Regions from separate parts of the Microbacterium sp. NPDC055312 genome, predicted to be linked through region 2. Evidence: predicted binding sites of a transcription regulator. Region 2 holds the regulator's gene; each other region holds the start of a gene.

Region 1 (10,595 bases), on a different contig from region 2:
TCCGCGAGGCGGGTGTTGCGCGATGCCAGCAGAGCGGCGATCTCGGGATCGTCGGCGAGCCGCACCTCACCCGGCGCATCGTCGTCTCGAGCCTCGGCCGCGCGGTCGCGCTCGATGGCGCCGATCGCGCCCAGCACACCTGCCGCCTTGCCGTGCGTCTCGCTGACCTCGCCGTGCGGGTCGGAGTGGCGCACGAGCGTGGCGCCGACGGGCACGCGCAGCCGTCCGCCGTGGAGGTAGACCGTGCGGATGAGGATCGGCGCGTCCAGATCGTGTCCGCCTTCATCGTTCGGGGTGAACAGCGCCGCGACACCCGAGTAGTACCCGCGGGGGGACCGCTCGTGCCTGCGGATCACCGCGCACGCGTTCTGCATGGGCGAGCCGGTGACGGTGGGGGCGAACATCGTCTCGCGCAGGATGTCGCGCGGGTCGAGGCGACTGCGCCCGCGCAGCATGTACTCGGTGTGGGTGAGTCGCGACATCTCCTTCAGATGCGGGCCGGTGATCCGGCCGCCGTCCGAGCAGACCTGGCTCATCATCTTGAGCTCTTCGTCGACGACCATGAACAGCTCCTCGGTCTCCTTGGTGGACGAGAGGAACTCGGTCAGAGACTCGCGGGTCGCGCCGCCCGCCGGGTGACGGAAGGTGCCCGAGATCGGATTCATGGTGACGATGCCGTCACGAGCGACGACGTGCGCCTCGGGGCTGGCCCCGACGGCGATCTGGTCAGGGGTGATGACTGCGAACGTCCAGTACGCCCCGCGCTCGTGGGCGAGCAGGGCGCGGAACCAGGTGAGGGCGGCCGTGCGGTCGTCGGCCTCGAATCGCGCGCGATAGTCGCGCCGGATCACGAAGTTCGCCCCTTCGCCGTGACCGATCTCGTCGGCGATGACGCGCTCGACGATCTCGGCATAGTCGTCGTCGGAGATGTCGAACCCGCCGTCGTTCAGCGCGATCGGGGCCTGGGGGAGCACATCCATCAGCTCGGCGCGGTCGAGCTGAAGGTGCTCGGTGACGAGCAGGCAGCGCAGGGGGGTGCCGTCGTCGTGCGCCTCGAATCCGCGCTCGCGCACCTGGCGGTAGGGGACCATGGCGAACACCTCGCGGGCGCCGTCGGGGCCGTCGAGGGGGATGTCGGCCAGACGGTCGACGTCGACGATGTCGCCGGTGAGCAGGTCGATGCCGCCCTCACGTGCGATCAGCACGAACGGTGCGTCAGGATCGGCTGTGAGCTCTGCCAGTCGGGCGAGCGGAACTGCGGTCATCGGGGTCTCCTCGGTCGGGGATCCGGTGCGGGCAAGAAAAAGACCGCCCCGGAAGGCGGTCTGATCTCGTGGGTACGCGAATCACCGCCTAGAAGGCGGGCCACCAGGTGCGGGTCGCGGACATACCGTGAAAGTAGCACATCGTGGTGCGGGCGATCGGGTGCGTGACGCCGCGTGCAGCCGTTTTCGCTCGCGGAGACAGCCTCTTTCGATCCCGGTGCCGCACTCGATCGTCAAAAGGGCGGCGGAGCAGCGCTGCGGAAACCGGTGGGGGAGATGACCTGGACGGTGTGGTCGGGGCGGGTGCGGTACCGGATTCGGGAGCGATGTCGCATGGTGTGGTCGCGGGGGCAGAGCGGGCGCAGCTGGGTGAGGTCGGTGGTTCCGCCCTTCGCCCAGGGCCGATCATGGTCGAGGTCGGCGTCGACGGCGAGGTGGGTGCATCCGTCGCGGGAGCAGGTCCCGTGGTGCAGGGTCAGCCAGTCGCGCTGAGCGCGGGTGGGGCGGTAGGTGCGCCGGTCCATGTCGATGATCACGCCTTTGACGGGGTCGGTGATCAGCCGGTGGAATCCGCGGGCGTCGAGGAAGAGCTGCTTCGCGGTGAGCGGGTCGATGGTGTCGCCGCCCACGATGGACGCGGATTCGACGGGGACTGGTTCGCCGGCAAGCAGCTGCACGGGCACGGTGACGAAGACCTTCGTCTTCACCGCAGTGGGGGTGCCGATGCCGCGCAGCCATGCGCTGAACAGGTCGGCGCGGATCTGATCCCGCGTGCGCCCGTCGCGCTCAAACTTCTGGGTGTGCTTCGCCGTCGCCGTCAGGCGGCGCATCACCGCGACCGCCTCGTGGGTGGGCAGCAGGGCGGTGACCCACGACATCCCGTCGCCGGCGGGGGAGCGGCCGACATACCGGTCGGCCATCGCGCGGGTGTGCCGGCGGGCGGCGGTGTCGCCGGTGATCCGGTCGACGAGCTTCTTCGCCCGCTGCCGCAGCACCGCCGATGAGCAGGTCAGCACCCACTCGTGCGCCGCCTCATCCAGCCGGGCGAGCGCCGCAGCCTCCGCATCCCGAACCTCCCGCGGCGCACCGAGCGGGGAGGCGAGCGCGCCGGCGGCGGTGACGATCACCCCGACGTTGTGCATCGACGCGAAACCGTCACGGGCGCGCTGCCACAGCAGCGGCAGATCCCGCGCCGCCGTCTCGGCGACAGAGCACAGCTCCCGCACCCGCTCCTGCGAGATCCGCAACCGCAGCGACAACTCCAGCACGACCGCACGCTCGGCCATCCGCACGTCCGCGTCGATCGTGTAGATCTCCGGATGCTGACGAGCGAACTCGACCGCCTCCACCACCCGCTGCGCCTGACGGGCCGCATACCGGTTCGCATCCACCTCAGAACACGTCACATCATCGAGAAGAACACCCAGCACATCACCCGCAGACCGCGGACTCGAGCCGAACTCCTCATCGATGATCACCCCACCAGTATAGAACAAACATTCGAATGTGTCTACACCTGCATCACGGTAGATTTTGCCCCGGACACGAGGTGGCCGACTTCCAGCCCGCGCCGATCCGGCGGCGGTAGCCTGGAGGGGTGCCTGCAGTGAATCTTGGGATGCCGCGCATCCCCGAAGTCCTCGCCCCACGTCGCAAGTCCCGTCAGATCCGGGTCGGCAAGGTCCTCGTCGGCGGCGACGCCCCGGTGAGCGTCCAGTCGATGACGACGACGAAGACCACCGACATCAACGGCACGCTGCAGCAGATCGCCGAGCTCACGGCATCCGGCTGCGAGATCGTCCGCGTCGCCGTGCCGTCGCAGGACGACGCAGATGTGCTGCACATCATCGCGAAGAAGAGCCAGATCCCGGTGATCGCCGACATCCACTTCCAGCCGAAGTACGTGTTCCAGGCGATCGACGCGGGCTGCGCGGCGGTGCGCGTCAACCCGGGCAACATCCGCAAGTTCGACGATCAGGTGGGCGCCATCGCCAAGGCCGCGCAGGATGCGGGCGTGTCGCTGCGCATCGGCGTCAACGCCGGTTCGCTCGACCCCCGCCTGCTCGAGAAGTACGGCAAGGCGACGCCGGAAGCGCTGGTCGAGAGCGCGGTGTGGGAGGCGTCGCTGTTCGAGGAGCACGACTTCCACGACTTCAAGATCTCGGTCAAGCACAACGACCCCGTCGTGATGGTCAAGGCGTACCGCCAGCTGGCCGAGCGCGGTGACTGGCCGCTGCACCTCGGAGTGACCGAAGCCGGTCCGGCGTTCCAGGGCACGATCAAGAGCGCCACGGCCTTCGGCATCCTGCTGGGCGAGGGCATCGGCGACACCATCCGTGTCTCACTCTCGGCGCCTCCGGCTGAAGAGGTGAAGGTCGGCCACCAGATCCTGCAGTCGCTGAACCTGCGCGAGCGCAAGCTCGAGATCGTGTCGTGCCCCTCGTGCGGTCGCGCGCAGGTCGACGTCTACTCGCTCGCCGATGACGTCACCGAAGGTCTCAAGGACATGACCGTCCCGCTGCGCGTCGCCGTGATGGGCTGCGTCGTGAACGGCCCCGGCGAAGCGCGCGAGGCCGACCTCGGCGTCGCATCGGGCAACGGCAAGGGGCAGATCTTCGTCAAGGGAGAGGTCATCAAGACCGTGCCCGAGGCCGACATCGTCGCCACGCTCATCGAAGAGGCGAACCGCATCGCCGCCGAGATGGGCTCCGACGCCCCGCTCGGCACCGCCCAGGTCATCACCGGCTGACGCGTCAGGAAGAATCCATGCAGTCGACGCTCGTCTCGTTCCCCGATGGCGCCCTGGCCGGCGAAGGCGAGGTGCTGCTCGTCGACCAGGCGGCCTCGATCGTCGTGGTCGACGCCACCCCGTTCCATCCCGTCGACCACACCTGGCCCGACCAGCCCGGAGATTCCGGCGCGATCACCGTCGGCGACGTGCAGGTGAGCGTGACCGAGGCCGTGATGGCCGCGATCAGCGACGAGGGAGCGCTGGCGGTCGGCTCCGACATCCCCGTCAAGCGCGGCGGCGAGGGCTGGACGTGGATGGTCGGGCATCGCACCGAGGGGGCCATCCCCGCCGGCATCGCCGTCGGCGCGCGGGTCACCCTGACGGTGGATGCCGACCGCCGAGCCTCCCTGAGCCGAGGGCACACCGCGTGCCACCTGGCATCCCTCGCCCTCGACGCGGCGCTGGCCGACCTGTGGCGCAAGGAAATCGGCACCGACCCGCTTGGCAATCCCGACTTCGAGGGGAAGGCGAACCAGTCCAGCCGCATCCACGCCGACGGCAGCGTCGACGAGTATCGCCTGGGCAAGAGCCTGCGCAAGGCCGGCTTCGACTCCGAGGGATTCGCCGCCACGCTCGCCGAGCGTGAGACGCGGATCAACGACACACTCGCCGGCTGGGTCGCCGCGGCTGGCGCGAGCCGCATCGACGTCGACGGGCCGAGCATCATCGACCGTCGCACCTGGCGCTGCACCCTGCCCGAGGGCGAGGTCGGCTTCCTGTGCGGCGGCACGCACGTGCGGTCGCTGGCCGAATTCTCCTCCATCAGAGTCGCCCTGGATCTGAGTGACCCGCAGCTGCTCGTCATGACGACGACGGTCACGCCGTCCTGAGGCGACCGACAGCGCGCGGCTCACGCCGCGAATCGAATTTCGCCGTCGCCGACGTCCACGCTTTCCAGTGTCAGCGTCACGGTGTCGCCGGGCGTCGTTCCCCCGGGGATCGGGGCGGATGCAGTCACGGCGGGTTCCGCGATCTGCACCGCGGCGCGATCCTCGCCGCGCAGCTCGATGACCGTGGCGTCGATCCGTGTCCCGACCAGCGGCTGCAGCAGCGCCGCCTCGACACGGTTGAGGGTCTCGGCATCCAGCCGCGACGCCCGTTGCGCCGACTCCTGCATGAGCGACGGCAGCTCGGCGAGTGAGTCGCGTGCCCAGTCCGGCGCGGGTCGGCCCTGCGACACGGCCTCGCAGATCGCCAGCGACCACCGGTCGACCAGTCTGCGCAGGGGAGCGGTGGCGTGCGCGTAGGGTGCGCCGATCGCCGCCTGCTCGAGGTCACCGTCGGGCAGTCGCCCGTCGAACGTGACGTAGCCGGCGCCGCGGAACAGCGACGCCGCAGCCTCGAGAACGGGCAGCGTCAGCGGATCGGTCTTGTCGAGCGCGCGCAGGTACTCGCCGTACCGGCCGTCCTTCCACGGCCGCCCCAGCGCTTCGGTCCGCCGGCGGAACCGCGCGAAGGCCTGCTCGTCCGGCTGCGGCATGGTGCGCAGCACGCCCACCTTCGCGTCGATCATCAGCTCGGCCGCTGCCATCCCCGTCAGAAGCGACAGCTGCGCGTTCCAGTCCTCGACGGCCAGTGGGTGGCGGCGCTCGATGTCGTAACGGCCGTCCGCGCGCTGCACGACCTCCTCATCAGGCAGGTTCAGACTCGCGCCACCGCGTTCGGCCTCCTGCACGCGGCGCAGTTCGCCGATCTCCCGCAGCAGAGCGAGATGGTGATCTCCGTCCCGATCGACGGATGCCTGTGCCGAGACGTAGTCGAGCTGCGCCCGCGACCGGATGAGAGCGCGCTCGAGCCGGAAGTCCGTCTTCGACCCCTCGGCGTCGAGGGTGAACGTCCACACGAGCGCCGGCCGCTCGGCATCCGGAAGCAGCGACGCGCGATCCTCGGACAGCACCCGGGGGTGCAGCGGGATGCTGCCGTCCGCGAGATAGAGGGTCTGCCCGCGCAGGCGGGCCTGCGCGTCGACGGCGCCACCGGGCGTCACGAAGCCGGGCACATCGGCGATCGCGTACCGCACCCGGTAGCCCGAGCCGGCGCGCTCGAGGTGGAACGCCTGGTCGAGATCCTTCGAGCCCAGCGGGTCGAGAGTGGCGAAGGGCACGTCGCGCAGATCCAGCTCCGGCGTCGGCGCGCTCGCCGCCTCGGCTTCGGCGACCGCCTCAGGTGGGAACTCGACGGGCGCCTCGATCCCCTCGCGCAGCGCGGTCAGCGCCTCAGCGAGCTCGCTCTGCGCGGCGGAGGGCGAAACGTGTGATCGACGCTGAGGCATGCGTCCACCCTATGCAGAGCCCTGGAGATCTCGGGTGACAGCGGCCCCCGCACCGCGCCACGCGCACTACCGTGAGGACATGACGAACGCTGACAAGGCCCGCACTCTCATCGACCTCTACGACGCGCCGGAGATCCTGCGCGTCGTCAACATCTGGGACGTCGTGTCGGCCAAGGCCGTCGCCGCGCTGCCCGAGACGAAAGCCCTCGCCACCGCCGGTCACTCGATCGCGGCGACCTTCGGCTATGCCGACGGTCAGATCCCACGCGACCTCATGATCGACTTCGTCGGCCGCATCGCCGCCGGCGTCGACCTGCCGGTGACCGCCGACCTCGACGACGGATACGGCGACGCGGGCGAGACCACGCGACTGGCGATCGGCGTCGGCGTGGTCGGTGGGAATATCGAAGATCGGCTCGCGCCGTTCGCCGAGTCCGTCGCGAAGGTCGAGGCGATCGTCAAGGCCGCACAGGCGGAGGGCGTGGCGTTCGCACTCAACGCCCGCACGGACGCGATCGTGCGCGGCGGAGACAAGCCGCTCGCCGACAAGCTGGCTGATGCAGTCGAGCGCGGCCGCGCGTTCATCGACGCAGGGGCCACCGCCGTATTCGTGCCCGGCGTCCTCGACGCGGATGCCACCCGAACCCTCGTCGACGGCATCGGCCACAACAAAGTCAGTGTCATCGGCCTGCCGGGGGCGCTCACAGCGGCCGAGTACGAGGCGCTCGGAGTGTCGCGCATCTCGTACGGCCCGACGACGCAGCGCGCCGCGCTCACGGCGCTGCAGGACCTCGCCACCGACCTGTACGCCAACGGCGTGATCCCGGAGGGCACTCGAGCGCTGAACTGACCCGACGAGACGAGTGAGCGCGGGTCACTAGACTTGCCCCGTGGTGACTCGTCTCTCGAACTTCTTCCTCCGCACGCTTCGCGAAGACCCGGCTGGTGCCGAGGTCGCCAGCCAGAAGCTGCTGATCCGCGCCGGGTACATCCGGCCGCAGGCGGCGGGCATCTTCGCCTGGCTGCCGCTGGGCCTGCGGGTGAAGGCCAGGATCGAGACCGTGATCCGCGAGGAGATGGCCGCGGCGGGAGCCCAGGAGGTGCACTTCCCGGCGCTGATGCCCCGCGAAGCATACGAGGCCACCGGACGGTGGGACGAGTACGGCGACCTTCTGTTCCGGCTGCAGGATCGCAAGGGCGGCGACTACCTGCTCGCACCCACCCACGAAGAGGCGTTCACCCTGCTCGTGAAGGACCTGTACTCGTCGTACAAGGATCTGCCGCTGACGCTCTATCAGATCCAGGACAAGTACCGCGACGAGGCCCGTCCCCGTGCAGGGCTGCTGCGCGGCCGCGAGTTCACGATGAAGGACGCCTACTCCTTCGACGCCTCCGACGAGGGCCTCGACGCCAGCTACATGGCGCAGCGCGACGCCTACGAGCGCATCTTCCGGCGCCTCGGCCTCGAGTACGCGATCGTGCAGGCGGATGCCGGCGCGATGGGCGGCTCGCGAAGCGAGGAGTTCCTGCACCCGACGCCCGTCGGAGAGGACACCTTCGTGCGCAGCGAGGGCGGCTACGCCGCCAACGTCGAGGCGTACACCACCACCGCTCCGGATGCCGTCGGCTGGGACGGCGTGGGACCGGCGACGATCTTCGACTCGCCCGGCACCCCGACCATCGACACGCTCGTCGCCCACAGCAACGCCGTGCTCGACGGGGAGTACACCGCAGCCGACACGCTGAAGAACGTCGTGCTCGCGCTGACGCACCTCGACGGCTCCCGCGAGCTCGTGATCGTCGGCATCCCCGGCGACCGCGACGTCGATCTCAAGCGCGCGGAGGTCGCCTTCGCACCCGCCGAGGTCGAGGCCGCCACCGACGCGGACTTCGAGCGGAACCCGCTGCTCGTCCGCGGCTACATCGGCCCGTGGTCCGAGACCGGACCCGTTCTCGGTGAGGAGTCGGCCACCGGCATCCGGTACCTGGTCGACCCCCGCGTCGCCGACGGCACCCGCTGGATCACCGGGGCGAACATCGACGAGAAGCACGCGCACACCGTCGTCGCCGGCCGCGACTTCACCGCAGACGGCACCGTCGAGATCGCGAACGTCCGCGACGGCGACCCGGCACCCGACGGGTCGGGCCCGGTCTCGCTGGCCCGCGGCATGGAGATCGGCCACGTCTTCCAGCTCGGACGCAAGTACGCCGAGGCGCTCGGACTGAAGGTCCTCGATCAGAACGGCAAGCTCGTCACCGTGACGATGGGCTCGTACGGCATCGGCGTCACCCGCATCCTCGCGATCATCGCCGAGCTGAACAACGACGAGCGAGGCCTGATCTGGCCCGCGTCCGTCGCGCCGTTCGATGTGCAGGTCGTCGCCGCCGGTCGCGACCAGGTCGCCTTCGACGTCGCGTCGGACATCGCGAACCGGCTCGAGGACGCACGGCTCGACGTGCTCTACGACGACCGCGTCAAGGTGTCGCCCGGTGTCAAGTTCGGCGACGCCGAGCTCGTGGGCGTGCCGAAGATCGTGATCGTCGGCCGCGGGGCGGCCGACGGGCAGGTCGAGCTGTGGGACCGCGCCACCGGCGAGCGGGAATCGCTGTCGGCCGACGAGGCCGTAGTCCGCCTCACCCGCTGAATCGCGCTCATCCGCAGGACGGTTCTCCGTGGTGCCACGGTGGATCGTCGCGCTCGATGAGACCACAATCGACTGATGAGCCGGATTCTGCTGACGGCGATGCCGTTCACCGGGCACGTCGCCCCCCTGGCGGCCGTCGCCGCAGAGCTGGTGCATCGCGGCCATGACGTGCGCTTCTACACCGGCTCACAGCACAGGCAGCGGGTCGAGCAGGCCGGCGCGCGTCTGATCCCGTGGGACCGCGCGCCCGACTTCGACGAGAACGACCTGCCGGCCACCTTTCCGCGGCTGGTCGGCAAGAAGGGCTTCGCGCAGCTGCTGGTCAACATGGCCGACTGCTTCATCCGCACCGCTCCCGCGCAGGTCGACGACCTGCAGGCGGAGTGGGACCGGGAACCGTGGCAGGCGCTCGCCGCCGACGAGACGTCGGTCGGCGCGGCGCTGTTCAGCGAACGAGGGGGGATGCCCTGGACGACGATCGGGGTGCTGCCGCTCAACCTCGTAGGGCCCGCCGGTCCGCCCAGCGGCATGGGAATCGTGCCCGGCACCGGACCGATCTCGAAGACCAGGGATGCCGTGCTTCGGGCCCTGGTGCCGGCGCTGACGCGCCCGCTGGTCACGGCACTCGGCGAGGCCGAGGCAGCCGTCGGCATGAGGCCGACCGGACGCACCCTGGAGCGCCTGGTGTTCTCGCCGACGTCGATCGCCGCGAGCGGCTCGCCGCGGCTCGACTACGGACGAGGTGATCGACCCGCGCACCTGATGTTCGTCGGCGAGCTCAGCGCGCGGCATCCCGACGACCTCGCGCTGCCGGGATGGTGGGATGACCTCGACGGCCGGCGCGTCGTGCTGGTGACCCAGGGCACGCAGAACATCGACCCGAGCGACCTGCTGCGTCCTGCGCTGCAGGCGCTGGACGGGCGCGACGTCGTGGTCGTCGCGACCACCGGCATCCCCGGTCGCGACTCGCTGCCGTTCCCCGTGCCGGGCAACACCCGCGTCGCGGGATTCGTCCCGTTCGCGCAGCTGCTGCCCAGGGTGGACCTCGCGATCACGAACGGCGGGTGGGGTGGCACCCTCGCCCTGCTGAGTCACGGCATCCCGCTCGTCGTCGCCGGCGGCGATCTCGACAAGCCCGAAGTAGCCGCGCGGGTGGCGTGGAGCGGGGCGGGGATCGACCTGCGCACCGGCACGCCGACAGCGGCGGCGGTGGCTGCCGCCGTCGACCGGATGCTCGGCGACGACTCGTACGCGACGGCGGCCGCCGAGGTCGGGCGTCAGCTGCGCGACCTGGGCGGCGCCGCGGCGGCGGCCGGCATCGTCGAGGCATCCGCGCGGGCGTGAGCGCGTGCGGGCCGTGCTGTCGGTGCGGTGTGCAAGGGTGGAGGCATGACGGACGCCACGCTTGACGAAGACCTGCGCCAGCAGATCACCGTGCTTCTCGACGAAGCAGGCATCCGCACCGAGCGGGGTCTCATCGCCCGGCTGCTGCAGACCTCGCTGTCGCTGGGGCAGGAGGGCACCGACCGACTCGATCTGAAGATCGCCTCGGCTGCACTGCAGGAGATGCACAACGCATTCCGTCTGTTCCAGCCGTTCCACCACGTGCCCAAGGTCACGGT
Region 2 (10,595 bases):
CACGTCGGCGTGCTTCTCCCACGCGGTGGGGGTCGCGAACAGCTCCACGATCGCGTCGGGCAGGTACTGCAGCACTTCGCGCACCGACTGCGGACCCTCAAGCAGGAACATCCCCGTCTCGACCCTGGCGCTGCGCTTGGTCAGCTTGGCGACAGCACGGACGCGGGGAGAGCGGGGGTTCTCGAGCACGAGCCCAGTCTATCGGGGCCGGAAACACCGAAACGGGCGCCTCCCCAGGGGAGACGCCCGTTCAGATCACTCGGATCAGGCAGCGGCCTTCGGCGCGTTGACGTCAGAAGGCAGAGCCTTCTTGGCGACCTCGACGAGGGCGGTGAACGCACCGGCGTCGGTCACGGCCAGGTCGGCCAGCATGCGGCGGTCGACCTGCACACCCGCGAGGCCGAGGCCCTGGATGAAGCGGTTGTACGTGATGCCGTTCTGGCGGGCAGCGGCGTTGATGCGCTGGATCCACAGACGACGGAAGTCGCCCTTGCGCTTGCGACGGTCGCGGTACGCGTAGACGAGCGAGTGGGTGACCTGCTCCTTCGCCTTGCGGTACAGGCGCGAACGCTGGCCACGGTAACCGGACGCGCGCTCGAGGATGACGCGACGCTTCTTGTGCGCGTTGACTGCGCGCTTGACTCTTGCCATTTTCGTGTGTTCCTATTCCTACGTTCAGTCCGGCGATCAGCCGCGACCGAGAAGCTTGTTCGCGACCTTGGTGTCGGCCTTGGAGAGGACCTGGTCCTGGTTGAGGCGACGGGTGCGCCGGCTCGACTTGTGCTCGAGGTTGTGGCGCATGCCGGCCTGCTGCTTCTTCAGCTTTCCGCTGCCGGTGATCTTGAAGCGCTTCTTCGCACCCGAGTGGGTCTTCTGCTTCGGCATCTTCTCTTCCTTCGTGTGGCGCCCTGGCGGGCGACGGTGGGTACCCGCTCGGAAGCGGGAGCATGGGGGCGGCTTACGCCGCGGGCTCGTCAGACGGGTCGGAGTCCGTGCTGCTCTTGGCCTCGCGCGCGGCCTGCTTGTTCGCGGTGCGGACCGCGTTCTGCTCTGCCTTCGCCTCGGACTTGTTCTTCAGCGGAGCCACGACCATGACCATGTTGCGGCCGTCGATCGTGGGGTTCGACTCGACGGTGCCGAACTCGGCGACATCCTCGGCGAACTTGCGCAGCAGACGCACGCCCTGCTCGGGACGCGACTGCTCGCGGCCGCGGAACAGGATCATCGCCTTGACCTTGTCACCGGCCTTCAGGAAGCCCTCGGCGCGCTTGAGCTTGGTCGTGTAGTCGTGAGCCTCGATCTTCAGGCGGAAGCGCACCTCTTTGAGGATGGTGTTCGCCTGGTTGCGGCGTGCTTCCTTGGCCTTCTGCGCAGCCTCGTACTTGAACTTGCCGTAGTCCATGATCTTGACCACGGGCGGCTTGGAGTTGGGGGCCACCTCGACGAGATCGAGGTCCGCCTCCTGGGCAAGACGCAGCGCTGCCTCGATGCGGACAACGCCGATCTGCTCACCCGCGGGACCGACGAGGCGGACCTCGGGGACGCGGATGCGCTCATTGGTACGGGGATCGCTGATGCGGAGCTCCTAAGACGTGGATTCTCGGCCACCGGGATGCGGGTCGCATCTCGGGCGAAATCGGAGTTCTCCCCACCCGCCGACGTGATCAGACACACCGGCTTGTGACACCCTTTCCACCGGAACCGGCGGGGTGCTGAACCCGGTAGCCTGGAACGGCAAGCGCGGGTGGGATAAGAATCCTCTTTCGTATCGGAGCATGACACTCCGAAGCCCGCAGAAGTCTACCAGAAAGCATCCCGAAGTGACGATTCCTGCCGAGCACCACGATGACCGCCACGATCGCTGGGAGCAGCAGGAGCAGGCCGCGGCCTCTGCGACACGCGACATCGCCGATGTGCCCGCCGTCGAGGTGATCACCACGACGGCCGTGCACCTGATGAGCGCCGCGGCCGTGAAGGTGGGCCTGGCCGACTCCCCCGAGCAGCAGACCGACCTCGACGAGGCGCGCAAGCTGATCAACGCCCTCGCCGGCCTCATCACGGCGGGAGCTCCCGAGATCAGCGACATGCACGCTCGCTCGCTGCGTGACGGTCTGCGCTCGCTTCAGCTGGCCTTCCGCGAGGCGTCGGTGATCCCCGACCCGATCGGCAAGGGTCCCGGCGAGAAGTGGACCGGTCCGGTCAACTGACCAGCACGATCGGGTCGGCGGTCGACGGACCGCCGCAGCGCTCGGTGGAATGAGTCCAGTCGACTCGGTGCTCGGTTTCCTGCAGCAGCGCGCCGGTGGCATCCGTCACGCGGATGATGACGTCGTCAGGCGTCTCGATCCCGATGAACGAGAACGCCCACATCTGGCCGTCCTCGCTCGCACCGATGACGAGATCGACGGATTCGCCTTCCCCCGGAGCCGCAGAGCACACGACATCCGCACAGAGCTGCACCCAGGTCGCCTCCGGGATCGCGGTGGCATCCACCTGAAGGCTGGTGATGTAGCCGATCGCCGGGCACGCCTCGAGGATCGGCGGCACGCAGGAGGTCGTGAGGATGCCGGTCAGCATCAGCCCGGTGACCGCGATCAGTCTGCGCATGCCCCGACCATATCCGGAGCGCGCCATGCAACGCCGGTCGCGTATGCCTGCAGGCCGGGTCAGCCGGCGGAGCGGGTCAGCTTCACGGTCAGCGAGTCCACCAGCACGGCCATCCGGTCGTCGGCTGCCCAACGCTGCGCGAGCCGCGCGAGCACGGCATCCAGCGTCTCGCGTTCCAGGCCGTCGACGAGCTCGAGGGTGACGATGAGCTCAGGGCCGCGCATCCGGGCATCCGGATCGCCAGGGGCGACCGACACGTCGATCACCGCCAGCTCGTGCGCGATGCTCTCGCGCAGCGCGGTGAAGACCTCGGGCGAGAGGTGGCTGGGCTCCCAGCGCTGCGCCTGGGCGATCGCCCAGACCGCCGGGCGACGGATGACGAACTCGGTCTCGGATGCCGGGTCGAGCACGATCAGGTCGGTCTGCTCGCTCGACGCCGACAGCGCCACGCGGATCGCCTCGACGGGGATCGGCCGGGCGGTCGGATCCCACCGGCGCATCGTGTCGACGGAGGAGAAGACGGGCTGCACGCGACGGCCGTCGGGGGCGGCGACGGTGACGATCGAGAGCTCCTGCGTCTTGTCGACCTTCAGGCCGGTCACCTCTGAGATGGCTTCCTGAGCCTGCCCTTGAGCGCCCACCTCGGCGATCAGCGGGACGAGCACACGCGCGGCGCGGAACGCGTCGACGACCTCGACCTGCGAGCCCTCCCCGCTGCGGAAGCGCAGCAGCGCGGCCAGCAGGGCGGGATCGGCCGAGCCGTCGTCCGCGGCGTGGGGGTTCGCCTGGAAGCTGCGACCCTCCCACGGCACACCGGCGGAGTCGCCGGTGTTGCCGTGCCCGTGGTCGCAGGAGTCGTCAGTCGCCGGCGACATCCAGCGCCTCGGCGAGGGTGAACTGGCCGGCGTAGAGCGCCTTGCCGACGATCGCGCCCTCGACGCCCAGCGGCACGAGCTCGCGCAGCGCCGCGATGTCGTCGAGAGTCGCGACGCCGCCGGACGCGATCACGGGCTTCGGCGTGCGCGAGGTGATCTCGCGCAGCAGGTCGAGGTTCGGGCCGCGCAGCGTGCCGTCCTTCGTGACGTCGGTGACGACGTAGCGGCTGCAGCCGGCCTCTTCGAGACGCTCGAGCACCTCCCAGATGTCGCCGCCTTCCTTCGTCCAGCCGCGGGCGGCGAGCGTCGTGCCGCGCACGTCGAGGCCGACGGCGATCGCCTCGCCGTAGCGGCTGATGACGTCGGCCGACCACTCCGGGTTCTCGAGGGCGGCGGTGCCGAGGTTGATGCGCGTCGCGCCCGCCTCGAGAGCGGCGTCGAGGCTCGCGTCGTCGCGGATGCCGCCCGAGAGCTCGATGTTCACGCCCCGGTACTGCTTGATGACCTTGCGCAGGATCGCGGTGTTGCTGCCGCGCCCGAAGGCCGCGTCGAGGTCGACGAGGTGGATCCACTGGGCGCCGGCATCGACGAACTCGCCTGCGGCGTCGACGGGGTCGCCGTAGTTCGTCTCGGTGCCCGCCTCGCCCTGCGTCAGGCGCACCGCCTTGCCGCCGGCCACATCGACCGCGGGCAGCAGGATCAGCGAGGGGGACTGTGCGAAGTCGTTCATGTCGTCCTTCGAAAGGGGTGGAGGCGGCCCGAGCGGGCACGAGAGATCAGAGTAGCCGTGCACGGAGGCCGTCTCAAATGACGTGACGCCCGGGGCCACGGGCCACCGGGGATCTCGCAGGCCCCCGACGGTACGATCGGATGCGCACGAGCGGGGCATCCTCGCCCGTGCGCCATCGACACGGAGGGACGTGAGGCATGACCGACGCGTACAAAGGCAGCGGCGCAGGTCCGTTGCGCCGGCGGACGGGCGCGACGCGCCGGTCATCGGCCGAGTCGGAGCCGCTGGTCTCGGAAGTGCCCCTGACGCCGTCCGACGGGCCCGTCGACGCGCCCCGGTATCACCGCGCGTCCAGCGCTCCGGAGCCGGCATCCTCGGTAGCTCCTGCAGCCCCGGCAGCCCCGGCAGCCCCCGCTGCTCCGGCAGTCCCGGCTCCGGCATCCGCCCCGGCTGCTCCGGCAGTCCCGGCTCCGGCATCCGCCCCTCCCGCCCCGGCTGCTCCGGCATCCGCCCCCGCTGCCGAATCCGTGCCCGCAGCCCCGGCTCCGGCACCCGCTCGGGCGTCGGCATCCCCGTCCGTCGCGACCCCGGCATCCCCGGCGCCCGGATCGCGACGTGAACAGCGCGAGCGGCCGTCGTTCCTGCAGCACGAGCCCCACGAGGAGCCGGCCAAGACGGGCGCCCGCGGCATGCTGAACCGCATCGGATTCTCGCTCGCCCCCGGCGCAGCGGAGCGGGCAGTGCGCGACGACGAGCTGCTCGTCAGCCAGCACTGGCCCGGTCCGCGCACGATCGCCGTGGTGAACGGCAAGGGCGGCGCGGGCAAGACCCCTTCGACTGTTCTGCTCTCGGCCGTCTTCGCGCGCTTCGGGGGCGCGGGAGTGCTCGCCTGGGACAACAACCAGACCCGTGGCACCCTGGGCTGGCGCACCGACACCGGCCCGCATGACCACACGCTGTTCGAGCTGCTCCCCGAGACCGATCGTCTGCTGGGCGCGGGAGCCCAGTCGGCCGACCTCGCCCGCTACGTGCACCATCAGGCGCGCGAGAAATACGACGTGCTGCGCTCCAAACCCATCCGGCTCGCGCAGGAGAACCGTCTGCGCTCGGAGGACATCGACGCGATCCACGCCGTGGCGACGAAGTACTACCGTCTGATCATCATCGACTCCGGCAACGACGAGTCCGACCCGATGTGGCTGCGCATGATCGACCATGCCGATCAGATCGTCGTGGCGACCACGACTCGCGACGACCACGCCGAGGCGGGTGCTCTGCTGCTCGAGGCGCTCGAGGACCGCGACGAGCGATCGGCACGGCTCGCCCGGCAATCGGTGGTCGTCGTCACTCAGGCCGACCCGAAGGCCACTGCGGCCGATGTCGACCAGGTGGTGACCGGTTACCGCGACCTGGCACGAGAGGTGGTCGCGATTCCGTTCGACCACGAGATGGTCGACGGACACCTGCGGCTCGGAGCCCTGGCGCCGGCGACGCAGACCGCCTGGCTGGCTGCGGGGGCAGCCGTCGCGCGCGGACTCTGACCACGGCACGGAGCGTCCCTCGGTGCGCTCGTCACGCCCGCCGCGGTGGGATCAGAGCGATTCGATCCAGTTGCGCAGCAGCCGGATGCCCGCTTCCCCCGACTTCTCGGGGTGGAACTGCGTCGCCGAGAGCGGACCGTTCTCGACCGCCGCGATGAAGCGCTCACCGTGGGTCGCCCACGTCACGGCCGGCTGCGGGAACGGCGCGATGACGTCGAGCTCCCACGCCGTGGCCGCGTACGAGTGCACGAAGTAGAAGCGCTCGTCCTCGATGCCGCGGAACAGCACGCTGCCCTCCCCCGGCTCGACCGTGTTCCAGCCCATGTGCGGCAGCACCGGGGCATCCAGCTCGGCGACCGTGCCCGGCCACTCCCCCAGCCCGTCGGCGGGCTGGCCCCGCTCGACGCCGCGCTCGAACATCACCTGCATGCCGACGCAGATGCCGAGCACCGGGCGTCCGCCGGCCAGGCGCCGGTCGATGATCTCGTCACCGCCGTGTGCGACCAGCGCGTCGCGAACGGCCGCGAACGCGCCCACGCCGGGCACGAGCAGTCCGTCCGCCTCGAGGGCACGACTGCGGTCGCGGGTGAGTTCGACCTCGGCGCCCGCCGCGGCCAGAGCCTTCACGGCGGAGTGCACGTTGCCGGACTCGTAGTCGAAGACGACCACGCGCCGCTCGGTCACAGTGCACCCTTCGTCGAGGGGACGCCCTCGACGAGCGGGTCGAGCGCCTTGGCCTGACGGAACGCGCGGGCGAACGCCTTGAACTCGGCCTCGGCGATGTGGTGCGGGTCGCGGCCCCCGAGGAGGCGCACGTGCACGGTCAGGCCGGCGTTGAGGGTGATCGCCTCGAACACGTGGCGCACCAGCGATCCGGTGAAGTGACCGCCGATGAGGTGGAACTCGAATCCGGCGGGCTCTCCGTCGTGCACGAGGAACGGGCGGCCCGAGATGTCGACCACGGCCTGAGCGAGAGCCTCGTCGAGGGGCACCAGCGCATCGCCGTAGCGGGAGATGCCGGCCTTGTCGCCGAGTGCCTCGCGGATCGCCTGGCCGAGCACGATCGAGATGTCCTCGACCGTGTGGTGCGCATCGATGTGCGTGTCGCCCGTGGCGCGCACCGTGAGGTCGGTGAGCGAGTGCTTCGCGAACGCCGTCAGCATGTGGTCGAAGAACGGAACACTCGTGTCGATGTCGCTGCGTCCCGTGCCGTCGAGGTCGACGACGACCTCGACGGTCGACTCGGAGGTGCTGCGGGTCCGGCGGGCGGTGCGGGTGGTCATGCGGGCGATCCAATCGACGCGAGGGCTTCCAGGAATGCGGTGGTCTCGGCTTCGGTGCCGGCAGAGACACGGAGGTGATGCGGGATCCCGACGTCGCGGATGAGCACTCCGCGGTCGTACAGCGCTCGCCAGAGAGCCTGCGGGTCCTCGACTCCGCCGAACAGCACGAAGTTCGACCACGAGGCGTGCGGCCGGTACCCGAGGGCCTCGAGGGTGGCCGAGATCCGGTCACGCTGCTCGACGATCTCGTCGACCATCTGCAGCATGGTCGACGAGTTGCGCAGCGCCGCGACGGCGGCGGCCTGAGTCAGAGCACTGAGGTGGTAGGGAAGGCGCACGAGCCGCAGCGCGTCGATGAACGCCGGGTCGGCGGCCAGATAGCCGACCCGGGCGCCGGCGAATGCGAAGGCCTTGCTCATCGTGCGCGAGACCGCGAGCCGCGGCCGGCCGGCCAGCAGGCTCAGCGCCGAGGGCGCGTCGTGCGGAGCGAACTCCTGATAGGCCTCATCGACGATCACGATGCCGCGCGCCGCCTCGTACACGGACTCGATGACGTCGAGTCCCAGCGGCGTGCCGGTGGGGTTGTTCGGGGTGCAGAGGATGACGACGTCGGGGTCGGCCCCGGCGACCTGCCGCGCGGCGTCATCGGGGTCGAGCGTGAAGTCGTCGTGCCGGGTGCCCGCGATCCACTGCGCGCCCGTGCCCTGCGTGATCAGCGGGTACATCGAGTAGGTGGGCGCGAACCCGAACGCCGTCCGGCCGGGGCCGGCGAATGCCTGCATGATGTGCTGCAGCACCTCGTTCGAGCCGTTTCCCGCCCAGATCTGCTCGGCTGTCAGTCCGTGACCGAGATACGCGGCGAACGCCTCTCGCAGCGGCGTGAACTCGCGATCGGGGTAGCGGTTGACGTCTCGCAGCGCGAGGGCGATGTCGTCGAGGATGTCACTGGCGACCTCGTCGGGAACCGGATGCGTGTTCTCGTTGACGTTCAGAGCGACCGGAAGCGGCGCCTGCGGGGCACCGTACGGCGTGAGCCCGCGCAGGTCGGCGCGGAGGGGCAGCTCATCGAGGGATGTCACATGCTCCATCGTAGGCGGCGCATCGCGCGCGCCGCCGCGCATGACGGCGCGCACTCACCCGGAATAGGCCGTCGGGATCGCGATCGAGGTGCCCACCTGGATCATGCCGGTGGTGAGGTCGTTGAGACGCTTGATGTCGTCGATGACGTCGCGCGGATCGGAGGTGGGCGCGGCCTCGGCGGCGATCGACCAGAGCGTGTCACCGGGCAGCACCGTCACGGTCTCGAAGGCGACCGGCTCGCTCTCACCGGAAGCGACCGCCGAGCCCCCGGCCAGCAGAGAGACGGCGATGCCGGCGATGACCGGTGCGGCTGCGAGGGCGGCGAGCAGACGGCGACCGCGCGCGGTGAGGCGCAGCCGGGTCGAGACAGAACGCCCTGCAGCGGCCGTGACCGTAGAGGTCTCGGGGGCCTGGATGCTGGTGGTGCTCATGTGATGCTCCTCTTCGCTCTCCCCCGCCCATCGGGCGGAAGTGGTGCAGCTTTCGCATCCGGCATCCGGCCGGGGATGCCGGATGCGAAGCTACGTTCCGAACCTATCTTCGATATCGAACATCTGTCAAGAATTCTTCGAATACCGTGCCACCACTTCTGCGACACGCTCGAACAGATCTTCCGTTTTCCGAGCGAACTCGGATACGGTTTCGATGAAGTCAGCCCACCATGGGCCACCGACATTCGAACCGGATCCCCGCGACGACGCGGATCCGCACCGTGTGAGGGCATGAAGGAGCAGCCATGAGCGACACCCCCGAGACCGCAGCCGAGGCTCCCCGCACGCGGCGCCGCAAGAGCCTGAGCCCCAAGCAGATGGCGATCCTCGAGGTCATCCAGACCTCGATCGCCCGGCACGGCTACCCGCCGAGCATGCGTGAGATCGGCGACGCGGTGGGGCTGAAGTCGCTCTCGAGCGTCACTCACCAGCTCGGGCAGCTCGAGCTGAGCGGCTACCTGCGCCGCGACCCGGGCAAGACCCGCGCGATGGAGGTGCTGATCGACCTTCCCGGCAGCGGCACCGAGAACCCGGCGGACACCGCCCCGTCCGTGGGGGACGCCGCGCTGGTGCCCCTCGTCGGGCAGATCGCCGCGGGAGTGCCGATCACGGCCGACCAGCAGGTGGAGGAGATCTTCCCGCTGCCGAGGCAGCTGGTCGGCAAGGGCGATCTGTTCATGCTGAAGGTCAACGGTGAGTCGATGATCGACGCGGCGATCTGCGACGGCGACTGGGTCGTCGTGCGCACGCAGAACGATGCCGAGAACGGCGAGATCGTCGCCGCCATGATCGACGGCGAGGCGACGGTGAAGACCTTCCGCCGGCGCGACGGGCACACCTGGCTGCTGCCCCGCAACTCGGCGTTCGAGCCCATCCTCGGCGACGAGGCGGTCGTGCTCGGCAAGGTCGTCGCGGTGCTCCGCTCGGTCTGATCGCGCCGCCGCGACCAGGAGAGGCGCCCCTTCCCGGTCGGGAAGGGGCGCCTCTCTTCGTGCTGGTGGTGCCTCAGACGGTGACCGCGACGTCCTCACGGACGCGACGGGTGGCCTCGACGATGTTGCGCAGCGACTCGACGGTCTCCTCGTAGGCGCGGGTCTTCAGACCGCAGTCGGGGTTCACCCACAGCTGCCGCAGCGGCAGCTCGTCGACGGCGCGACGCAGCAGCGCCTCGATCTCCTCGACGCTGGGCACCCGCGGTGAGTGGATGTCGTACACGCCGGGGCCGACCCCGTGATCGAAGCCGAAGCGCGCGATGTCGGCGACGACCGCCATCCGGCTGCGCGCGGCCTCGATCGAGGTCACATCGGCGTCGAGGGCGCGGATCGCATCGATCACCACGCCGAACTCCGAGTAGCAGAGGTGCGTGTGGATCTGCGTGGCCGCAGCGGCACCGCCGGTCGCGAGGCGGAACGAGCGCACCGACCAGTCGAGGTAGTCGGCCTGATCCGCAGCCTTCAGCGGCAGCAGCTCGCGCAGCGCCGGCTCGTCGACCTGGATGATCGCGATGCCCGCCGCCTCGAGGTCGGTGATCTCCTCGCGCAGCGCGAGGGCGACCTGGTCGGCGGTCTCAGCGAGCGGCTGGTCGTCGCGCACGAACGACCACGCGAGGATCGTCACGGGGCCGGTGAGCATGCCCTTGACCGGCTTCGCGCTGAGCGACTGGGCGTACGCGGCCCACGAGACGGTGATCGGCGCGGGGCGCGACACGTCTCCCCAGAGGATCGAGGGCCGGGTGGCGCGCGAGCCGTAGGACTGCACCCAGCCGTGCTGGGTGACGGCGAATCCGTCGAGGTGCTCGGCGAAGTACTGCACCATGTCGTTGCGCTCGGGCTCACCGTGCACGAGCACGTCGAGGCCGAGCTCCTCCTGCAGGGCGACGACCTGGTCGATCTCGCGACGCAGGAAGTCGTCGTAGTCGTCAGCGGGCAGCTCGCCGCGCAGGAACTGGGCGCGGGCCCGGCGGATGTCGCCGGTCTGCGGGAACGAGC
Region 3 (10,595 bases), on a different contig from region 2:
CCTCGCCTCGAGCCTCATCCCCGGCAACGAGAACGCGGTCTACCGTGTCATCGACGGGCTCACCAAGCTGGGTGCCGACGTGGTGCACAAGGCGAACGCGCAGGTGCACGTCTCGGGCCACGCCGCCGCGGGTGAGCTGATCTACTGCTACAACATCCTGAAGCCGAAGAACGTGCTGCCGGTGCACGGCGAGTACCGTCACCTCATCGCGAACGCCAAGCTGGCACAGGCGACCGGCGTGCCCGAAGAGCGCACGATCGTGGGCGGCAACGGCACCATCATCGACCTGCGCGACGGTGAGGCACGGGTCGCCGGTCAGCTCGACATCGGCTTCGTGTACGTCGACGGATCGACGGTCGGCGGCATCACCGACGCCGACCTCAAGGACCGCCGGATCCTCGGCGAAGAGGGCTTCGTCTCGGTCATCGTCGTGGTGGACTCCTCGACCGGCGGCATCATCTCGGGACCCGAGATCCATGCGCGCGGCGTCGCGGAGGACGACCGGGTGTTCGATGACATCACCCCGAAGATCGTCGCCGCCCTGCAGGAGGCGGCCAGCAACGGCGTGCGCGACAACCACGCGCTCTCGCAGATCATCCGGCGCACGATCGGGCGCTGGGTCAATCAGAAGCTGCGCCGTCGCCCGATGATCGTGCCCCTCGTGATCGAGGCCTGATACCGAGTAAAGCCGCGTCACTGCGGGCGGTTGTCGGCCGTCGGCCGTACCGTGGACACATGGCCAGGAGCACCACCAAGTCCGAGCGCGCGTCCGAGAGCGCGATCTCGTCTCGCCCGAAACGGCAGACGACGGCCCGATCGAGCGCGAAAGCCGCCCCGGCCCCGAAGAAGTACATCGACGAGGCCGAGCGTCCGCCGCTGGCGGCGCGCATGTGGCTCGGGCTCGCGCACGGCGTCGGCGGCCTGTTCCGTGCCTTCGGTCCGGAGAACCTCGAGAAGGATCAGCGACGCGACGGCTTCCCGCTGCTGCTCGTGGTGTTCGCCATCATCGGCGGGGTCGTGGAGTGGTTCTTCATCGGCAACGAGATCGCGCAGAACATCAGCGCCTTCACCTGGGGGCTGCTGGTCGGCCGGGTTGCCTTCGTGCTTCCCGTGCTGCTGCTCCTTCTCGCGGGATGGCTGTTCCGGCATCCGTCTTCGGTGCACGACAACGGCCGGATCGGGATCGGCTTCGGCCTGTTCGTGCTCTCCGTCGCCGGCATCCTGCACGTCGCGTCGGGCACCGCGGGGGCGACCGGAGCGATCGTCCGGCCTCAGCCGCGCGACGGCATGCCCGAGCTCAGCGGCGCCGGCGGGCTCTTCGGCTGGATGCTCGGTGAGCCCCTGGCCTTCCTGACCCCGGTCGTCGCGTACATCATCCTCGCGATGCTGGCCGCGCTCAGCATCCTGATCCTCACCAAGACGCCACCGAACCGCATCGGCGAGCGACTGGGCGACCTGTATGCCTGGATGTTCGGCGCCGAGCGTCCGCTGCGCCCGACGGCGGAGGAGGCGGCGCCCGCCGACGACGCCGAGAAGGACGACGCACTGCCGTGGTGGCGGCGCAACAAGAGCGGGCGGGAGGAGACGCCGGACGACGACGTCGACTCGCAGGCCATCACCGCGCTCTTCGACGAGCCCGCGCAGAAGACCGCGTACGACCAGGCGGTCATCGTCGACGACGAGCCGACGACGCACGGCGGCGCGGATGCGGCGACGGAGGTGCTCTCCGACGTCAGCGCCCTCACCGGGCTGCTCGGCGAGCAGAACACGACCGCGCTGCTCGACGACTCCGGCTCCACGGGCGAGCTGCCCGGTCTCGACGGCTTCGGGACGGAAGGTCCGGGGGAGAAGGGTCTGCAGGCGCCCGCCGCGCCCTACGTGCTTCCCTCGACGGCGGTGCTGAAGTCGGGACCGCCGCCCGTGGTGCGCTCGGATGCCACCGACCGCACCATCGAGCAGATCACCAGCGTGCTCGAGCAGTTCAAGGTCGACGCCAAGGTCACGGGCTTCTCGCGCGGGCCGACGGTGACGCAGTACGAGGTCGAGGTCGGGCACGGCGTCAAGGTCGAGAAGATCCTGCAGCTGAGCAACAACTTCGCCTACGCCGTCGCGTCGAACGACGTGCGCATCCTGTCACCCATCCCGGGCAAGAGCGCCATCGGGATCGAGATCCCCAACGTCGACAAGGAGACCGTCGCGCTCGGGGACGTGCTGCGCTCGAGCGCGGCGCAGAAGAGCACCCACCCGCTGACCATCGGCGTCGGCAAGGACGTCGGCGGCAACATCGTCGTGGCGAACCTGGCCAAGATGCCGCACCTGCTGGTCGCCGGTTCGACGGGGTCGGGAAAGTCGAGCTTCGTGAACTCGATGATCACGAGCCTGCTCATGCGCGCCCGGCCCGCCGATGTGCGGATGGTGCTGATCGACCCGAAGCGGGTCGAGCTGACCAGCTACGCGGGTGTGCCGCACCTGATCACACCCATCATCACGAACCCGAAGAAGGCGGCCGAGGCGCTGCAGTGGGTCGTGAAGGAGATGGACATGCGGTACGACGACCTCGCGTCGTTCGGCTACCGCCACATCGATGACTTCAACAAGGCCGTGCGCGCCGGCGAGGTGCAGGTGCCGCCGGGCAGCGAGCGCGTGCTCAAGCCCTACCCCTACCTGCTGGTCGTCGTCGACGAGCTTGCCGACCTGATGATGGTCGCCCCGCGAGACGTCGAGGACTCGATCGTGCGCATCACGCAGCTGGCACGCGCCTCGGGCATCCATCTCGTGCTCGCCACGCAGCGCCCCAGCGTCGACGTCGTCACGGGCCTGATCAAGGCGAACGTGCCCTCGCGTCTGGCCTTCGCCGTCACGAGCGTCACCGACAGCCGCGTCATCCTCGACGCGCCGGGCGCCGACAAGCTGATCGGTCAGGGCGACGCGCTGTTCTCGCCGATGGGGTCGTCGAAGCCGTTCCGTCTGCAGGGCGCCTGGGTCGACGAGGCCGAGATCTCGGCGGTCGTGAAGCACGTCACCCAGCAGGCGCGACCCGAGTACCGCCCCGACGTGCAGGAGTCGGCCGAGGCGCGCAAGAAGGAGGTCGACGAGGACATCGGAGACGATCTCGAGCTGCTGCTCGCGGCGGCCGAGCTGATCGTGTCCTCGCAGTTCGGGTCGACGTCCATGCTGCAGCGCAAGCTGCGCGTCGGCTTCGCCAAGGCCGGGCGCCTCATGGACCTGCTCGAGTCGCGCGAGATCGTCGGGCCGTCGGAAGGGTCGAAGGCCCGCGATGTGCTGGTCACGTCGGAGCAGCTGCCGGGGGTGCTCGCGAAGCTGCGCGGAGACGATGCACCGGCACCTGCGGCGCCTGCCGCCCCGGCCGCGAGCGCGTCCGCCGACCCGTACGGACACGACCCCGTGGCTCAGCAGTTCGAAGGGCTGCCGGTGGTCGAGAGCGATGACGACGGCGACGAAGACGCCTGGGGACTGACGGGACGCGACTGATGGCGATTCCGAGGCAGCTTCCCAACGCGATCACGATCGCCCGCATCCCGCTCGCGGTCGTCTTCTTCATGCTCCTTCTTCTCGCAGGTGCGTTCGGCGCCGACGACATCGTCATGCGCTGGGTGGCTGCGGGGCTCTTCGTGCTCGCTATCTCGACCGACTGGGTCGACGGCTATCTCGCGCGCAGGTACGACATCGTGAGCGACTTCGGAAAGCTGTGGGATCCGATCGCCGACAAGCTGCTCACCGGCGCGGGTTTTCTCGGGCTCGCGATCCTCGGCGAGGTGCCGTGGTGGATCGTCATCGTGATCCTCGTGAGGGAGTGGGCGATCACGATCCACCGCTTCACGCTCGTGCACGAGCACGTCGTCGCCGCGGCCTGGATGGGAAAGATCAAGACCGTCGTCCAGGGCGTCGCGCTGAGCTGGGCGCTGCTTCCGCTGGGCGGGCTCGTCGGTGAGACCGCCTGGGTCGTGATCACGCAGGTGCTGATGATCCTGGCGCTCGTGCTCACCGTCGCGAGCGGCATCGATTACGTCGTGGCGCAGGTGCGCGGTCGCCGGAGGACCGGATGACCGACGCTGCGCAGCTGGTCACCGCTCTCAGGCAGCGGGGCTGGACGCTGGGTGTCGCGGAGTCGCTCACCGGAGGTGCGGTCGCCTCCGCGATCGTCTCGGTCCCGGGCGCGTCGGCGGCTCTGCTCGGCGGTGTCGTCGCCTATGCGACCCCGGTCAAGCACACGCTGCTCGGCGTGGACGCCGCTCTGCTCGCCGAGCACGGTGCCGTGCATCCCGACGTGGCCGCTCAGATGGCCGAGGGGGTGCGGCGCGCCGTTGCCGTCGACGGTCGCCCGGCCGACGTGGGCATCGCGACGACGGGGATCGCCGGGCCGGACTCGCCCGACGGCCAGCCGGTCGGCACCGTGCACATCGGCGTCGTCACGCCGACGGGCATCCGGAGCATCCCGCACCTGTTCGCCGGCACGCGCGCAGAGATCCGCGCGCAGGCCACGGCCGCGGCGATCGCCGCGGGGCTGGCGGCGGTGCGGGAATAGGCACGAGAGGGTCGACGTTCTCCTCTACGTGACAAGCCGCTCACTCACAACTCAAGCACAGCGAAAAACAGTAGATTCGACGACAACCGATCAGGTTAGACTGGCGATCCCCTCGGAGCAGTCTCCGGGTGGCGCGACGGGAAGGAGGTTCCGATGATCCTCGTCAGACAGGAAATCGGCGATGTGCTGCGGGACTTCCGCCTGCAGAAGGGGCGCACCCTGCGCCAGGTCGCGAGCAAGGCCTCGGTGGCCCTCGGCTACCTGAGCGAAGTCGAGCGCGGTCAGAAGGAGGCCTCGAGCGAGATTCTCGCATCGGTCGCCGAGGCGCTCGACGTGCCCATCTCGACCATCATGCGCGAGGTCGGCGACCGCATCTCCGTGCTCGAGGGCCTCAGCCCCTTCCCGGACGTCGTCCCCGACGATCTCGTCGCCGCGGTCGAGCCCGAGCTGTCGCTGCACTGATACCGCAGCGCACTACTCCCCGCATGCGACGAAGCGAGTTCCTCCGCGCGGTCGACGACGAGTTCGGCGGCCGCGCGGATTCTCTTGTGCACGACCTGATCCTGGGCACGCTGGGCAGGACGGCGCGCGAGGCGCTGGATGCCGGTGTGCCGCCGCGCGACATCTGGCTCGCGCTGTGCGATGAGACCGACGTGCCCGCGACGCGGCGCTACGGCGTGGGACGGCTGGATCCGCGCGAACGCTGAACGAAACTCTGCGCGCGCTCGTCGGCGTGTCGTCGAAGATGTGTTCGATCTGCGCGTAATGTTCTGCACAAGTGGTCTTGAGGTCATCTTCTCCACATCAGACGCTGCCGCCGATCCAATGTCGGTGGCCGCTCGTACGGTGAGAGATGTGGCACTGAGCCATACGCCTTGTCGCAGAGTCACTCCATCCGGTACGGCCGCGACAGCCTACAGGCGGCAGAACTTCGAGATACAGAGGAGCACGTCATGCCATCCACCGACGACCGCGAGAAGGCCCTGGATTCCGCACTCGCACACATCGAGCGTCAGTTCGGCAAGGGTTCGATCATGCGACTGGGCAGCGACGAGCGCGCTCCTGTCGAGGTCATCCAGACCGGGTCGATCGCCCTTGACGTCGCCCTCGGCATCGGAGGTCTGCCGCGCGGACGCATCATCGAGATCTACGGGCCCGAATCGTCCGGTAAGACCACGCTGACCCTGCACGCGATCGCCAACGCGCAGCGCGCCGGCGGCATCGCCGCGTTCATCGACGCCGAGCACGCGCTCGACCCCGAGTACGCACGCAAGCTCGGCGTCGACATCGACCAGCTGCTCGTCTCGCAGCCCGACACGGGTGAGCAGGCACTCGAGATCGCCGACATGCTGATCCGCTCCGGCGCGATCGACCTCGTCGTCATCGACTCCGTCGCGGCCCTCGTGCCCGAGGCCGAGATCAAGGGCGAGATGGGCGACTCGCACGTGGGTCTGCAGGCGCGGCTCATGTCGCAGGCGCTGCGAAAGCTGACCGGTGGGCTGAACCAGACCAAGACCACGGCCATCTTCATCAACCAGCTGCGCGAGAAGATCGGGGTGTTCTTCGGCTCGCCCGAGACCACGGCCGGCGGTAAGGCGCTGAAGTTCTACGCCTCGGTGCGCCTCGACATCCGGCGCATCGAGACCCTGAAGGACGGCACAGAGGCGGTCGGAAACCGCACCCGTGTCAAGGTCGTCAAGAACAAGATGGCACCGCCCTTCAAGCAGGCGGAGTTCGACATCCTGTACGGCATCGGCATCTCGCGCGAGGGCAGCCTCATCGACTTCGGCGTCGAGCACGGCATCGTCAAGAAGTCCGGCTCGTGGTACACCTACGACGGCGACCAGCTCGGCCAGGGCAAGGAGAACGCCCGCAACTTCCTGATCAAGAACGACGACGTCGCCATGGCGATCGAGACGCAGATCAAGCAGAAGCTGGGTGTGGGCGCCAAGGCGGAAGACACCGTCGACGAGCTCGCCGAACGCCGTCCGGCCTGATGTCATCCGCTGACGTGTTTCGACGGCGCTCAACAACCGTGTTTCGACGGCGCTCAACAACCGTGTTTCGACGGCGCTCAACAACCGGCGTGACTTATGTCATCCGCTGACGATGGGCTCGCGCCGGTGATCCCGTTGTTCGGGGGACCTCCGCGGCTCGATGACCCGGGCGATGATCACGACGACGTCGTGCCGGTCGAACCGGATGCCGACGAGGTCCGTCAGCGCGCAGAGGAGGCTCTGGTGCGCAAGCTGCGCGCCAAGCAGCTGTCGGTGTCGGAGGCGCGGTCTGTGCTGCGCGAGAACGGCCTCGACCGCGACGCGATCGAAGACGTCATCGACGAGTTCCTGCGCCGAAGCTACCTCGACGATCACACGCTCGCGTCGCTGCTGGTGACCTCGGGATCCGAGCGGAAGGGGCAGGGGCGCATCGCCCTAGCGCGGTCGCTCGCGCAGCGCGGCATCCCGCGCGACATCGTCGACGACGCGCTCGCTGAGCTGCCCGACGACGATGCCGAGCGGGCGCTGGAGTTCGCCCGCAGCAAGGCATCCGGTATGAGCCGCCTCGACTACGACACCGCACTGCGCCGGCTGCACGGGCAGCTCGCCCGCCGCGGGTACGGCGGCTCCGTCGCGATGGACGCCGCCCGCACCGCCCTGGGCGAGGTCGGAGTGCGCCGCGCGACGACCCGCTCGTCCGCTGCGCACTCCTCCGGCGTGCGATTCGTCGACTCCGAGTGAGCACGCTCTCTACGAGCCGCTCAGCCACCCGGCCGGGCGGCTCGTAGAATGGATCCACCATGTCTTCTCTCTCTTCCGAACCGACGATCATCGCGCCCTCCGACGCGGCGATCACCGCCGACGGGCGCCGTCGCTCCTACGAGGTGCGCACCTTCGGCTGTCAGATGAACGTGCACGACTCCGAGCGCCTGTCGGGTTCGCTCGAGAGCGCGGGGTACGTGCAGGCGGATGCCGGCGACGAGGCCGACATCGTGATCATCAACACCTGCGCCGTGCGCGACAACGCCGCCGGCAAGCTGTACGGCACCCTCGGGCATCTCAAGTCCCGAAAGGACAAGCACGAGGGCATGCAGATCGCCGTCGGCGGATGCCTCGCGCAGATGGATCAGCAGGCCGTGCTCGACAAGGCACCCTGGGTGGACGTCGTCTTCGGCACGCACAACATGGGCTCCCTGCCCGGCCTGCTCGAGCGCGCACGCCACAACGGCGAGGCCGAGCTCGAGATCCTCGAGTCGCTCGAGATCTTCCCGTCGACGCTGCCCACCAAGCGCGACTCCGCGCACAGCGGGTGGGTGTCGATCTCGGTCGGCTGCAACAACACCTGCACGTTCTGCATCGTCCCGAGCCTGCGAGGCAAGGAGAAGGACCGCCGGCCCGGCGACATCCTGAACGAGATCCGCCTGCTCGTCGAAGACGGAGCGATCGAGGTGACGCTGCTCGGGCAGAACGTCAACTCCTACGGCGTCGAGTTCGGCGACCGCCAGGCGTTCAGCAAGCTGCTGCGCGCGGCGGGAGAGGTCGAGGGACTGGAGCGCGTCCGCTTCACCAGCCCGCATCCCGCCGCGTTCACCGACGACGTCATCGATGCGATGGCCGAGACACCCAACGTCATGCCTCAGCTGCACATGCCGCTGCAGTCGGGCAGCGACAGCATCCTCAAGGCGATGCGTCGCTCGTACCGCAGCTCCCGCTACCTCGGCATCATCGAGCGCGTCCGCGAGCGCATCCCGCACGCGGCCATCACCACCGACATCATCGTGGGCTTCCCCGGTGAGACCGACGAGGACTTCGAAGACACCATGCGCGTCGTCGAACAGTCCCGCTTCTCGGGCGCCTTCACGTTCCAGTACTCCATCCGCGAGGGCACGCCGGCCGCGACCATGCACAACCAGGTGCCGAAGGAGGTCGTGCAGGAGCGGTACAACCGCCTGATCGCGCTGCAGGAGCGGATCTCGCTCGAGGAGAACCAGAAGCAGGTCGGCCGCGAGGTCGAGGTGCTCGTCTCGGTCGGCGAGGGCAAGAAGGACGCGTCGACGCACCGTCTCACCGGACGCGCGGAAGACAACCGGCTCGTGCACTTCGAGGTGACGCCCGGATCCGAGCTGCCGCGACCCGGCGACGTGGTCACGGTGAATATCACGCATGGCGCGCCGTTCCATCTGCTCGCCGACGACCCGACCTGTGCGCCGCTGCGCATCCGCCGCACACGCGGCGGCGACGCGTGGGACCGCGCGCAGGCGGCGTCGTGCGGCGTGCCCGCACCGGCAGGGGCGTCCGGCGCTCCGCGCGCGGTATCGCTGGGCCTGCCCACGCTGCGCCCTGTCGGGTCTTGACCACCGGCGCGGCGCGGCCAGACGCGCCGCGGCTCTGGGCGGTGGTCGGCGCGACGGGCACCGGAAAGAGCGAGCTCGCTCTCGATCTCGCCGAACACCTGCGCGCGGGTGGCGACGATGCGGAGATCGTCAACGCCGACGCCATGCAGCTGTACCGGGGCATGGACATCGGCACGGCCAAGCTCCGCATCGACGAGCGGCGCGGCATCCCGCACCATCTGTTCGACGTCCGCGAGGTCACGGACGAGGCGGCCGTCGCCTGGTATCAGCCGCTCGCCCGAGAAGCGATCGCCGCCATCCACGCCCGCGGGGGAGATGCGATCCTCGTCGGCGGGTCGGGGCTGTACGTCTCGAGCGTGGTCTTCGACTTCCGGTTCCCGCCGAGGGATGCCGCACTCCGGGCGCGCCTCGAGGCGGAGCTCGCCGAGGGCGGTGCCGGGGCGCTGTTCGAACGGCTGCGGGGCCTCGACCCCGCGACCGCTGCGCGCATCGATCCGAAGAACGGCCGGCGCGTCGTCCGCGCGCTCGAGGTGATCGAGCAGGGCGGCGCCACGCACGGGGCCGCGCTGCCCGAGAAGCCGGAGCTGTGGCATCCGGCGACTCGGATCATCGGTCTTCACACGCCGCGAGAGCTGCTCGTCGAGCGACTCGATCGACGCGTGGAGCGGATGTGGCAGGGCGGAATGCTCGACGAGGTCGAGCGCCTGCGCGCCGAAGGAATCGAAGACGGGGTCACCGCATCGCGTGCGATCGGATACGCCCAGGCGCTCGCGCAGCTGCGCGGCGACAGGACTCAGGACGAGGCGATCGCCGAGACGCAGGCCCTCACCCGTCGCTACGCGCGGCGGCAGGTGTCGTGGTTCAAGCGCTACCCCGACATCGAGTGGGTCGAGCACCCCGTCGACGTCGAGTCGCTGATCCACTGAGCCTGGCGGTTGTCGGCGGCCGGAGGCACGATGGGCGCATGAGCACGCACTACTACACCGCCTCGTCTCTCGATGGGTTCATCGCGACCACCGAGCACTCGCTGGACTGGCTGCTGAGCCAGGACATCGACGAGGGCGGTCCGATGGCGTACCCGGGCTTCATCGCCGGGATCGGTGCCCTGGCGATGGGCGCGTCGACCTTCGAATGGGTCATGCGGCACGAACAGGGCCGCTGGGACTACGCGCAGCCGACCTGGGTGTTCACCCACCACGACATCCCCGCCCCGGCGCAGGGTGATGTGCGCTTCACGCAGGAGGACGTGCGCGAGGTGCACGCCGAGATGACGGCTGCGGCCGGTGGGAAGGATCTGTGGATCGTCGGCGGGGGAGACCTCGCCGGACAGTTCGCCGACGCGGGTCTGCTCGACGAGGTCTGGGTGCAGTACGCGCCGGTGACCCTCGGCGCGGGCGCACCGCTGTTGCCGCGCCGGGTCGACCTCGAGCTGATCGACGTGGCGCGCAATCGCAGCTTCCTATGCGGCCGGTACCGGGTCACGGGTTCCGGCGCTCTCTAGACTGGGGGTATGGTCGCATTCACCAAGGGACACGGCACCGGCAACGATTTCGTGATCATCGAGGACGTCGACGGCGAGCTGGATCTGTCAGCGACCCAGGTGCAGGCGCTCTGCGACCGCAACTTCGGTGTCGGCGCCGACGGCGTGCTGCGGGTCGTGCGATCGGCAGCCATCCCCGAGGGCGCGGCGGCTCTCGC

Evidence for each region. Region 2 encodes LexA, which represses DNA repair genes until DNA is damaged. Its sites were predicted from a motif close to TCGAACANNTGTTCGA; they were not measured.
Region 1: the regulator LexA is predicted to act here: its motif matches at 2,754-2,769, upstream of ACWIDW_RS00790 (DUF222 domain-containing protein).
Region 3: the regulator LexA is predicted to act here: its motif matches at 5,286-5,301, upstream of recA (recombinase RecA).

The regions. Positions count from the first base shown of each region.
Region 1 covers NZ_JBSHMU010000001.1:169,844-180,438, forward strand. Annotated here, with positions in the region: gene ACWIDW_RS00785 (chorismate-binding protein) at 1-1,265, opposite strand, end outside; gene ACWIDW_RS00790 (DUF222 domain-containing protein) at 1,499-2,743, opposite strand; gene ispG (flavodoxin-dependent (E)-4-hydroxy-3-methylbut-2-enyl-diphosphate synthase) at 2,863-4,014, shown strand; gene ACWIDW_RS00800 (hypothetical protein) at 4,032-4,886, shown strand; gene ACWIDW_RS00805 (RNB domain-containing ribonuclease) at 4,907-6,328, opposite strand; gene ACWIDW_RS00810 (isocitrate lyase/PEP mutase family protein) at 6,408-7,178, shown strand; gene ACWIDW_RS00815 (proline--tRNA ligase) at 7,219-8,973, shown strand; gene ACWIDW_RS00820 (glycosyltransferase) at 9,049-10,317, shown strand; gene ACWIDW_RS00825 (LOG family protein) at 10,363-10,595, shown strand, end outside.
Region 2 covers NZ_JBSHMU010000004.1:149,371-159,965, reverse strand. Annotated here, with positions in the region: gene ACWIDW_RS11975 (TrmH family RNA methyltransferase) at 1-189, opposite strand, end outside; gene rplT (50S ribosomal protein L20) at 265-651, opposite strand; gene rpmI (50S ribosomal protein L35) at 688-885, opposite strand; gene infC (translation initiation factor IF-3) at 959-1,576, opposite strand; gene ACWIDW_RS11955 (DUF1844 domain-containing protein) at 1,827-2,207, shown strand; gene ACWIDW_RS11950 (hypothetical protein) at 2,200-2,607, opposite strand; gene ACWIDW_RS11945 (SseB family protein) at 2,667-3,482, opposite strand; gene priA (bifunctional 1-(5-phosphoribosyl)-5-((5-phosphoribosylamino)methylideneamino)imidazole-4-carboxamide isomerase/phosphoribosylanthranilate isomerase PriA) at 3,466-4,212, opposite strand; gene ACWIDW_RS11935 (MinD/ParA family ATP-binding protein) at 4,410-5,753, shown strand; gene hisH (imidazole glycerol phosphate synthase subunit HisH) at 5,805-6,437, opposite strand; gene hisB (imidazoleglycerol-phosphate dehydratase HisB) at 6,434-7,036, opposite strand; gene ACWIDW_RS11920 (histidinol-phosphate transaminase) at 7,033-8,124, opposite strand; gene ACWIDW_RS11915 (LysM peptidoglycan-binding domain-containing protein) at 8,170-8,547, opposite strand; gene lexA (transcriptional repressor LexA) at 8,853-9,539, shown strand; gene metE (5-methyltetrahydropteroyltriglutamate--homocysteine S-methyltransferase) at 9,613-10,595, opposite strand, start outside.
Region 3 covers NZ_JBSHMU010000001.1:232,540-243,134, forward strand. Annotated here, with positions in the region: gene ACWIDW_RS01085 (ribonuclease J) at 1-676, shown strand, start outside; gene ACWIDW_RS01090 (DNA translocase FtsK) at 736-3,492, shown strand; gene pgsA (CDP-diacylglycerol--glycerol-3-phosphate 3-phosphatidyltransferase) at 3,492-4,067, shown strand; gene ACWIDW_RS01100 (CinA family protein) at 4,064-4,546, shown strand; gene ACWIDW_RS01105 (helix-turn-helix domain-containing protein) at 4,700-5,008, shown strand; gene ACWIDW_RS01110 (DUF3046 domain-containing protein) at 5,032-5,253, shown strand; gene recA (recombinase RecA) at 5,500-6,543, shown strand; gene ACWIDW_RS01120 (regulatory protein RecX) at 6,640-7,284, shown strand; gene miaB (tRNA (N6-isopentenyl adenosine(37)-C2)-methylthiotransferase MiaB) at 7,344-8,897, shown strand; gene miaA (tRNA (adenosine(37)-N6)-dimethylallyltransferase MiaA) at 8,894-9,823, shown strand; gene ACWIDW_RS01135 (dihydrofolate reductase family protein) at 9,862-10,398, shown strand; gene dapF (diaminopimelate epimerase) at 10,408-10,595, shown strand, end outside.